Regions from separate parts of the Oceaniserpentilla sp. 4NH20-0058 genome, predicted to be linked through region 1. Evidence: riboswitches for the same ligand, from Rfam matches in the RefSeq annotation. Region 1 holds a riboswitch; the other holds the start of a gene.
What was found. A riboswitch is a leader RNA that binds a small molecule or an ion and turns the genes downstream of it on or off. The one in region 1 is predicted to bind cobalamin.
Positions count from the first base shown of each region.

Region 2: another riboswitch for cobalamin. It lies ahead of cbiB (adenosylcobinamide-phosphate synthase CbiB); the one in region 1 lies ahead of ABWV45_RS09735 (TonB-dependent receptor).

Region 1 covers NZ_BAABWE010000006.1:146,667-152,121, reverse strand. Annotated here, with positions in the region: gene ABWV45_RS09740 (ATP-binding protein) at 1-1,603, shown strand, start outside; cobalamin riboswitch at 1,636-1,855, shown strand; gene ABWV45_RS09735 (TonB-dependent receptor) at 1,941-3,929, shown strand; gene ABWV45_RS09730 (hypothetical protein) at 3,935-5,098, shown strand; gene ABWV45_RS09725 (methyl-accepting chemotaxis protein) at 5,132-5,455, opposite strand, start outside.
Region 2 covers NZ_BAABWE010000011.1:126,932-132,386, forward strand. Annotated here, with positions in the region: gene ABWV45_RS14325 (threonine-phosphate decarboxylase) at 1-391, opposite strand, end outside; gene ABWV45_RS14330 (FecCD family ABC transporter permease) at 388-1,413, opposite strand; gene ABWV45_RS14335 (ABC transporter ATP-binding protein) at 1,406-2,176, opposite strand; gene cbiB (adenosylcobinamide-phosphate synthase CbiB) at 2,164-3,111, opposite strand; cobalamin riboswitch at 3,237-3,393, opposite strand; gene ABWV45_RS14345 (malic enzyme-like NAD(P)-binding protein) at 3,829-5,088, opposite strand; gene rpmE (50S ribosomal protein L31) at 5,396-5,455, opposite strand, start outside.

The sequences.
Region 1 (5,455 bases):
CATGGCGAATGTAATGCCACAGGTAACCGAATTCTATTTATTAGAAATGCTTGTATTTAGCTTATTCATATTATTTTTTGGACTTTCACTTATCTATGTCATTTTATACTTTACCAATCGATTAATTACTCTCCCCATATACTCACTTATTAATACCACCAATGAAATTGCCATGGAGCAAAATTACAGCTTAAGAGCCCAACAATTTTATCCAGATGAAATCGGCTCCCTTGCCGAGAATTTAAATTATATGCTCAATCGAATTGAACAAGATGACTTAATGCTAAGGGAAGAAAAAGAAAAAGCTGATCAAGCCAGAAAACGTGCCCTAGAACTTTCAAAGAAAATGCACGATACCAATGCCCGATTAGGTTTTGAGGTGAAAGTGCGCTCACGAGTAGAGCATAAGTTAACGGATTTCCAACACTACTTAAACAATATTATAGATTCAATGCCTAGCGCTATTATTGCCATTGATCACGAATTAAAAGTCACTCAATGGAATAAAGGTGCATCGCAAATAACTCGCATCACCCGTGATGATGCGATTTATCAACCACTAGAAGAGTCATGTGGTTTTTTAATTACCCACTTACCAGAGATAACCAACTCACTAGAAAAGAAAACAATCAATAAAGTTGAACGCATCTCTTATACGATCAATCAACAAACAAGCTTCTTAGATTTAACTATTTACCCACTAGACGATACCACCCACTCAGGCGCTGTTATTCGTATTGATGATGTAACTCAGAGAACACAAATGGAAGACATGATGATTCAGTCTGAAAAAATGATGTCTCTAGGTGGTCTAGCCGCTGGCATGGCCCACGAAATTAACAATCCATTAGGAGCCATTGTTCAAACTGTGCAAAATATTCGCCGCCGTTTAAATCCTAGTGTAAATAAAAATATTGAAGAAGCACAAGCCATTGGCATTAACATGGATAACATATGTAAATATGTAGAAAGCCGTGGCATCATTTCATTTTTAGATAACATCGCACAAGCTGGCGAACGTGCCTCCACTATCGTCAACAACATGCTGCAATTTAGCCGCCAATCACCAAAGCGTATGCAGCCACAAAACTTACATCATATTATCGACCGTTCAATCAGTATTGCGCGCAATGAATATAGTTTAAGTAAAGGCTACGATTTCAAAACCATTGACCTAGTCAAAGACTTTGACCTAACCTTAGATGAAGTTCCCTGTATTCCATCTGAGATTGAACAAGTTATTCTTAACTTACTCAAAAATGCGGCTCAAGCTCTGCAAGAATTTAAAACATCAAAAGAGTTAGATCTAAACTGGTATAGCCAAATTCATATATCAACCAGAAAACAAAATAGCCACGCAGAACTTGTCATTGAAGATAATGGGCCGGGTATGGACGAAGATACTATTCGTCATATATTTGAACCCTTTTTCACCACAAAAGAAGTGGGTATGGGTACTGGATTGGGATTATCAGTTTCTTTCTTTATCATTACAGATCACCACCAAGGTCAAATGCGTGTGCAAAGCACCCCAGGCAGTGGCACTCGATTTATTATCACCCTTCCCTTACAAGATGAATCAAGCGCGAATTTAATTGAATAATACCAACTTGACCTTTAATTCATGCTTTCGTAGTATGCGCACAACTTTTAGGTGCTTTGATTGTCCTCTTAGATCAAAGTTAAACGGGAAACTGGTGTCCCTGTAGCCAATACAGACAGTCCAGTGCTGCCCCCGCAACGGTAAGCAACTTAAGTTTAGCAACCCGCCACTGAGCATTGCTTGGGAAGGCGCTAAACACAAACCTTGGTTTGAGTTGTAAGCCCGGATACCGGCCTAATATATCCATGAACTGTAGTTGCGGTGGGCGACTAAGTGACAGCACAATTTATTATATCTAATGCTGATGCTTATTCTTGCCTGACCTTGGTTGGTTAGTGTGAATTTATTTTTGTTTTTCATCGTTTGTATTTCAAGCGGGCTTTCAGTAAATGTTGTTGCTGATACCATTGAAAACGATGCAGCTTTAGACACCATTCAAGTTGAAGGTCAAACTGACCAAGGCTTTTCTGTTCATTCTATTATTGGCTCCCATCAGTCCATTGATGTTGAGGCTTCTAACCAAAACTTCAAAACCCTGCCCGACTTACTTGAACAACAAAGCGGTATTGAAATTCAATCCATTGGTGGCATTGGGCAATATGCAAGCCCTGTGATTAGAGGGTCTAGCGGTAAACAAGTTTTAGTATTCTGGGACGGATTATTGGTCAATGGGATTAGTGGCTCAAGCGCCGACATTGGTAGCCTAGGACTAAGCTATGCAAATTCCATAGATATATATCGCAGTTTGGCTCCAATAGAGCTATCCGCAAGCTCAGTGGGAGGGGTTATTCAAATTAAATCTCAGGATTTATCAAGCTCATATCAAGATAACAACGGAGCGTTTAGTCTCACAGCTGGAAGTTATGGCACCCGTAAAATATCAGTACGTCAAGCCTTAAACCTTGAATCGTCAAATTGGCTTCTGGCTGGGGAGCTGACGCAAGCCGACAATGATTTTAAGTATTTAGAAGAGAGACCAGTTAGCAATCCAAATAAACCAGCATATGAGTCACGACACAACAATGGCGCACAACAATCCAATGTTTTATTAAAAGGTCAGCATCAATTTCAGTCTCATGAATTTAATATTGCGATTCAATCAAATCAAAGTAATAGAGAAATCAGTGCGAAGATAAACACACCCACAACACAAACTGATATTGCATCGACATCTCATCATTTACAGACCAGTTGGAACATTCCTTGGAGCAATCAAATTCGCAGTGAAGTTATTACCAGTGCCCAACATCAAATTGAGTTATTTGATGATCGTTATTCCAGCGTGGGGTTAGGCAGTCAACTCAACGAGTATGAAAGCCAAGCGTATAAGCTTCAAACCAACCAATATTTCGATTTTGATTCTATCAATTCAGTCATTACTTTAAGAGTTCAGACAGATAAAACACAAGCAGATTACCAACTATTAACTGAAGATGAGGTTGCAGCACAATGTTTAGCAGGAAGAGGTTGTAAATCCCCTTATCGCCGCACACAAGCCGACTTAGGCTCTCGATTGTCATACCGCATCAATCAGTTTGAATATTCTTTGCAAGGCGCTTTGTTAGAAATACGGAATCAAAATTTAACCCCAAACGAAAATAGCACCACTATGCACCACAGTACGTGGTCCCTTGGTGTATCTCGATATTATTCTGATGGGGTGACTCTTTTTTATTCCATTTCAAATCAATTAAGAGTGCCTTCCACAACCGAATTATTTGGTGATAGAGGGCTTAGTAAAGGTAATGATGAATTAACACCTGAAAAGGCACTATCTCACGATATTGGTCTGCGTTTTCAAACCTCAAATGTAGAATATGCTAGCAGTCTTTACTTCAGGGATGTAGCAGATGCCATACATGCTGAAACAGACAGCTCTGGCGTTATCCGCTATGACAATTTAGGCAAAACTCAGCACCTTGGTTGGGAACATACTATGAGCTACCAACCTAAACGGGAGCTTTCACTAAATGCCAATGTCACGTTACAAAGCAACGAAATCATAAAAGACGATCGCTTTTCTATTTATGAAGGAAAGCAAGTGGCCGGCTATAGTCAAATTTATTCTTTCCTGCAAATGCAGTACTTCATGAATCATTGGGATATGAGTATTGCCCATACCTTTGAAGATGGCGGCTACTATCGAAATTCCAATACCCGTAAAAAAGACACCAAGGATCAATGGAATATATCCATCGGAAAAAATATTAATAATTGGCGTATTACTTTAGACCTAGTGGATATTACAAATAGCGCAGCAAGAGACTATATTGAATACCCAGAACCTGGCCGGCAAATTTATTTAAAAACTCAAACTAAATGGTAAACATAATGAAATACAATTATCTCCTAAAATCCTTAGGCCTTATAATAAGTGCTGGTTTATTAAGCGCTTGTGGCTCCGATGATGCAGAAAAAACACTAGAACCATTTGATGGATTAGCGGTTATACAAGCCTCTGGTGAAAATGAAAGTAACATAGAATTTACCGATGGTATCTCAGAAATAGAAAGTGGCTTTAATGTTGAAGAGTCTACTGACTATGCCGTTTTTACCCATGGTGAATATTTCTATCACCTTGGTAAAGGTAGCAATGAATCTCTTCAAAAATATCATATTGAAGAACCTGAATTAGGTTATTACCCAAATGATGGATTTTCTTTACGCGGTGCTAACGAAACGACTTCAGCAAACCCTCATTACCTTGTATTTTTAGGTGATGACGCAAACACAGGCGTCATCACTCGCTATGGCAGCACAGAGGCTTGGGTTGTTAATTTAGATGCATCTGTCAGTGAAGATTTTGTGATTGACACACTGGATTTAAGTGCCCATTCGGCACCAATTTCAGATACAGACACCGACCCAGAAATGAGCATGGCCTTTATTTATGATGAAAAACTATTTATCACCCTACAAAACCTAGATGTCTGGACTGCTACAACAAATGCAAAGGTGGTTGTTTTTGATACTAATACTTGGCAGGAAATAGATACCGACACCAGCACCCAAGGCACTCAAGCCATTTCATTAACACTACAAAATCATCAAAGTTCTGCACTTTATGGTGATCAATTATATCTTGGTTCGTTAGTGTATGGTTCACCTAACACAGGCGGCATTGAATTAATTAATTTATCAACTTATTCAACGGAAGTACTGATAGATGATAAAGCCGTATCCAAAATAGCCGCCACGAAAGAAGGAAATATCTTTTTCTCTGATTATGCTTCGTGGGAAAATAACTCTTTATACAAGTTGAATTCCGATAATAGCTATCAACTTGTCAGTAGTGAGCTTGAGGGAATTAACATTACAGCGTTTGCAAGCCCTGATATGCATGTATGGCTGGGGACTAACAGCTTTGAGAATAAAAACCAAATTTATCGAATTGATGGTACCTTAGACTACTCTCTAGATCTTTCTCTAAATGATGTTGTTATAAGCTCAGTAGAAACCAACTTTAAGCCTATTCAAATTTCATTTATGGATTAAAGCTAAAAAGGGCCGATATTTCGGCCCTTTTTATCACACCTGAAATTTCTGTAACTTCTCTTGTAACGAATGAGTAAGTGCTACCACTTCTTGAATCGCTTTAACGGTATGCTCTGAATCACCAACAGTGGCTCGGCCTAAATCATTAATCTTAACCACATTTTCATCCAGTCCCCTTGCCACTTTGGTTTGCTCATCTGCGGAAACCGATATCTGGCTATTGATATCTGAGATGCTTTGAATCATATTTACGATTTCTTCTAATGCTGTTCTAACGGATGATGATGACTCAACCGTGTTTTGCGCCATTTCATGACTGCGTCCCATGACACCAACTGCGTCATTAATACCCGTTTG
Region 2 (5,455 bases), on a different contig from region 1:
TGTCATCATAAAATTGAAGGTGCGCACCATGTTGCCGCCATGCTCGAGCATGCTCTTGATACCCCATCTTGGGTAATAGAACTTTAAGTGCGCGATCATTTTTTTTATTTAATATTAAGGGAAGTGTTTGAATCGCCCAACTAGAGCCGGGCACCATGAGCAATGACGAACACTTATAGTAAGCTGCTGCAACTTCAGTTAAGCCATCTTGCTCATCCGGTAATTGCTGGTAAAGCGCATTATGAATTTGAAAGTGCGTGTATCCATTTGGGTTAATACCTGTGCTTAAATCCAACCAGTTAGACTGCTCAATGCCATAATGTTTTGCATAATAGGTCAGACTCCCCCCGTGTTGAGGGTGATGTTCAGGCGGCAAACAACTTGTATTCATGAATCAATCCAAGAGCGTTTACGCAGTACCAATAAAAAGAACACACTACCAATCGCTGCGGTTATAACACCTATGGGTAATTCATTGTTCGCCACTAATGAGCGGGCTAATACATCCACCCATACCATGAATACGCCACCAAAAAAGGTACATCCTAAAAAGAAATACTGCTGTTGCGATGGCATTAAGCGGCGCACGATATGTGGAATCATCAGTCCAACAAAACCAATGCCCCCTGTATTCGCTACTAAGGTGGCTGTGATCAGTGAGCCAAGTAATAACATGGCCATGCGTAATCGGGTGACATTTACACCCAATGTTTTGGCTGTTTCATCCCCAGCTAATACCGCTTTAAGTGAACGGGCATAACCTAAAAACAAAATCAAACAACTAGTAATGACCAAGCTTGGAACCAATAAAGTGTCCCAATTGGCGCGAGTAAAACTGCCTAACGTCCAAAATAATAACGAAGCTGCGGCTTCAGGGTCAGATGCATATAACACCAAACTGGTACCGGCACTAAACATAAACGACACCGCTACACCCGCTAATAACATGCGTTCAATTTGAATTCCCCGTCCTGCCAAACTTAAAACAATAAACACAGAAAACGCCGCACCAATAAACGCACCCGTGGTAATACTCATTTGACTGATAGCAAATCCAGATATGCCGGCACCTGTGATTGAGGCAATCACCAGTACCGCACCAAATGATGCACCAGAGGCAATACCAAACAAATAAGGGTCCGCTAATGGGTTACGCGTCACGGTCTGTAACACGGCCCCCGCTAAAGACAAACCCGCACCTGTCAAAAATGCCAAAATTAACCGAGGAAAGCGCAGCTCAAGAATAATACGCTGTTTAATATCAGAGACTTCAGTATCACCCCCTATTACGTTCCACAATACACAGAGCACATCACCACTGGAAATATTAGCGGCACCAAAGCTCACGGCTAGAATCGCCATCACGATCCACAAAACAATGGCACCACTGCAATATAAAATAAGTTTAGTCATGATAATGATACGTTATTCGAGGATGACCATGTGTTGGGTGCACATCCACACTCACCGAAGTGCGAAACACAGATTGAATTAAGTCTTGGGTTAATACATCTTGTGGCGACCCGCTGGCCACTAGACAGCCTTTATCTAACACTAATAGATAATCACAAAATGCCGCCGCTAAATTTAAATCGTGAAACGAAGCGAACACTGTTTTATTTATTTGCTTCACCTGATTCATCATATCTGCCTGATAGTGCACATCAAGATGATTAGTGGGCTCATCCATGATCAATAATTCAGTATTTTGAATAAGCGCACGAGCCAGCATTACGCGCTGTTTTTCACCGCCGGATAACGTTTGAAAAGGCGACTGACTTAAACCCAATACATCAACTTGTGACATTACTTGATTAATCAATAACCCGTCTTGCGAGTTATCCCATTCAAATAAAGATTTGTGTGGCGTTAAACCTTGAGACACCACATCTCGAACCGTTAACCCTAAGTGATCACTATGCTCTTGCAAAATCACCGACATATTTTTTGCATTTTGTTTTGCTGACAACTGCCATACATCTTTGCCTGCAAATGACACTTGGCCAGATGTGGGGGTATTAACCCGATACAAACAGCGCATCAAGCTCGATTTACCTGCACCATTTGGCCCTATTAAACCGACAAATTGGCCCTGATGAACGTCAAAACTCACATCATTCACGATAGGTTTATTGGCCACTTGCCAACAAAGATTTTGCGCACTCAGTAAAGCCATTGTATTGCGCCTATGAAAAATAAAATAACCACTAACATCATTATACTCAGGTACATTAAGCCAATGGCCTGTTGAATATGGCGACCTTGTGCAGCCACACCCTCACCTAATATTGGTCTTGATTTTAGCACACCCTGATACATGGCCGAGCCACCCAAGCTCACCCCTAAAGCAAACGCGCCTGCTGCCATTACTGGACCCGCATTTGGGCTGTACCAACTACGACCCCATTTCACAACACGCCAATATCCATGCCTTTTACCTTTTAAAAAGGCCGCTATCATAAACAACAGTACAGTCAGCCGCGCACTAGGCCAACCGAGCACATCATCTACCCTCGCACTGAATTTACCAAAATACTCATAACGAATATTTTTATAGCCCCACATGGCATCTAACGTATTAGCTAAACGAAAAACCAAAACACCAGCAACACCGAATATTAAAAACCAAAATATAGGGCCTATCACCCCGTCATGGGTATTTTCCGTTATGGTTTCCACGGTAGCGGTACTGATTTGTGATTCGTTTAAATGTTGAGTATCACGGCTTACAATCATTTTTAATTGCTCACGTGCATCCAATATATTGTTTTGAATTAATGGCTTTGCCACCGCCTGCCCATGCTCAGCCAAACTGCGCGCACCTATGGCTAAATACAAAATAAAAATCTCAAATATTAATTGGCCTGTATTTGGTAGAACAGAATACAGCCACATCAATACTCCAAGCGGAATCATGACAGCAACACACCAACACAGTATTCCCAAAAAAATAGCCCCAAGGTGCGATATTGTTTGCTTAGGATAAAACCACGCCTTACACCAATCAGCGTATTGACCAAATAACACTAAAGGATGGCAACGCTTTAACTCGCCAAAGAGTGCATCTAAACCTAGGGCCAAGACAACTATGATGGCGGATTCAAATAACATAAAACTGCATGTAAAGATTCATTGATCTTGTTGCTCCATAAAAATACGGGGAATAAATCACAGATCAAATCATTTCATGGCGAATGCCATAAAGAATAGAAGATCAATGCTGGGTACTCCCGCCCAGTGATGCAATGTTATTTTCAGGTATCTGACTTAAGCCTCATAATAGCTTGGCTTTTACAGTTGCGGGTACAGTTACGGAATTGCCTGACGATTAACAGTGTGGCTCACCGTATTCCCTGATGGCGGTTAAACGCCGAATAACAAGTGGCGTTGTTATACGTGGTTTTAAAAGAAGGGTCAAATCGAGACGAGAGACGAGAGACGGGAGGCGCAGCTAAATTTTTCTTCACGCTTTCATCAAGCGTTTAAATCTATTTACTATTGTTTTTGAAAGCATCAGCAAAGCCGCAATAGCAAGGCATAAAAAATCCCGACAGTCCGCAGTGTATTATTCATACATGAGGATTGACGGGATTTAGAAAATTCTGATTCAACAGAAGCGTCAGTGGCGACGCTTAGGCTAGGCAAAAAAATAGCTGGGAAGAACACTTATATGTAGAGACAAACTAAATTCAATTTTTTCCAGCAGCGTCAGCGAGGCCGCAAAGGCAAGGCATAAAAAATCCCGGCAACCGCAGTGTATAAATCATACATGAGGATTGACGGGATTTTTTTAACGCAGCATTTGCAACGTAGCTAGATGCTTACCAATTAGATGTCAGCAATAGACTTCAATGGATAGTTAGCAGGTAGAGGGCCTTCAGCCGCACCTGTGTCGATAGCTGCTTGTGCTACCGCAGTAGATACAATACCTAATAGACGAGAATCCGTCGCTTTAGGAATGATGTACTCTTTACCGAATTCCATAGAATCCACACCATAAGCATCTAGTACTTCTTGTGTAACTGGCTCTTTGGCTAGGTTAGCAAGGGCTTTCGCTGCTGCTAGTTTCATCTCTTCGTTGATAGCCGTTGCACGAACATCTAATGCACCACGGAAGATGAATGGGAAACCAAGAACATTGTTCACCTGGTTAGGGTAGTCAGAACGACCAGTCGCCATGATGGCATCAGGACGTGCTTCAGCTACCACTTCAGGCATGATTTCTGGAACTGGGTTAGCACATGCGAAGATAATTGGATTTGGTGCCATGGCTTTGATTTGCTCGCCAGTTACCATATCAGGACCAGATAGACCTAAGAAGATGTCAGCACCTTCAAGTGCATCGTCAAAAGTACGCTTGTCAGTATCTACTGCAAACATGGCTTTATACTGGTTAAGATCATCACGGCCAGAATGGATAACACCATTACGGTCGCACATGAAGATGTTTTCTGGCTTCATACCCGCAAGGATAAGTAGCTTAGAACAAGAAATCGCAGCAGCACCAGCACCTAGTACAGCCATTTTCACTTCTTCGATTTTCTTGCCTTGAATTTCAAGAGCGTTCAATGCACCTGCAACCGTTACGATAGCCGTACCGTGTTGGTCATCGTGGAATACAGGGATGTTGCACTGCTCTTTAAGAGTACGTTCAATTTCAAAACACTCAGGTGCTTTGATGTCTTCTAGGTTGATACCACCAAAGGTGATCGCAATACGACGTACTGTGTCGATGAACGCTTGTGGGCTTTCTGATTCTACTTCGATGTCGATTGAATCAACGCCAGCAAAACGTTTGAAAAGAAGTGACTTACCTTCCATAACAGGCTTAGAAGCCAAAGGACCAAGATCACCAAGACCAAGAATCGCAGTACCGTCAGTAATAACCGCTACTAGGTTACCTTTAGCTGTGTATTTGTATGCGTTCTCAGGATCTTCAGCAATCGCCTTAACTGGCTCTGCAACACCTGGGCTATACGCCAAAGATAGGTCGCGAGAAGAATCGGCTGGCGTGGTTAGCTCAACGCTGATTTTCCCTGGCTTTGGGAACTCATGGTAATCTAGTGCATCTTGTTTGAAATCTGACATTTCCGACAATTCCGTTATTTTTAAATTCACAATCCTAGCTAAACATAGAGCTAGCCTGTCTCGCTAAGGCGATGGGTCGCGTATTATTACGCAAATTAGCAACGCAGCATACCCCGTGGACCAATAAATTAGACATTAAATGCGCATTTACGGCTCGTCTATGCACCTAATTAACGCGTCACAACCCATATCAGGAAAAAAATTGGCAAATTCTTGTGTTCTGGTTATTTTTGGGGCACAAAAAAAGGCGCTACAAGAGCGCCTTTTTGTTTGGAAGCCAAAGCTTCCCGTTTTGGGGTCAAAGCAATTACGCTTTTGTAGTACGACCACCGAAACGTTTCTTGAAGCGATCAATACGACCACCAGT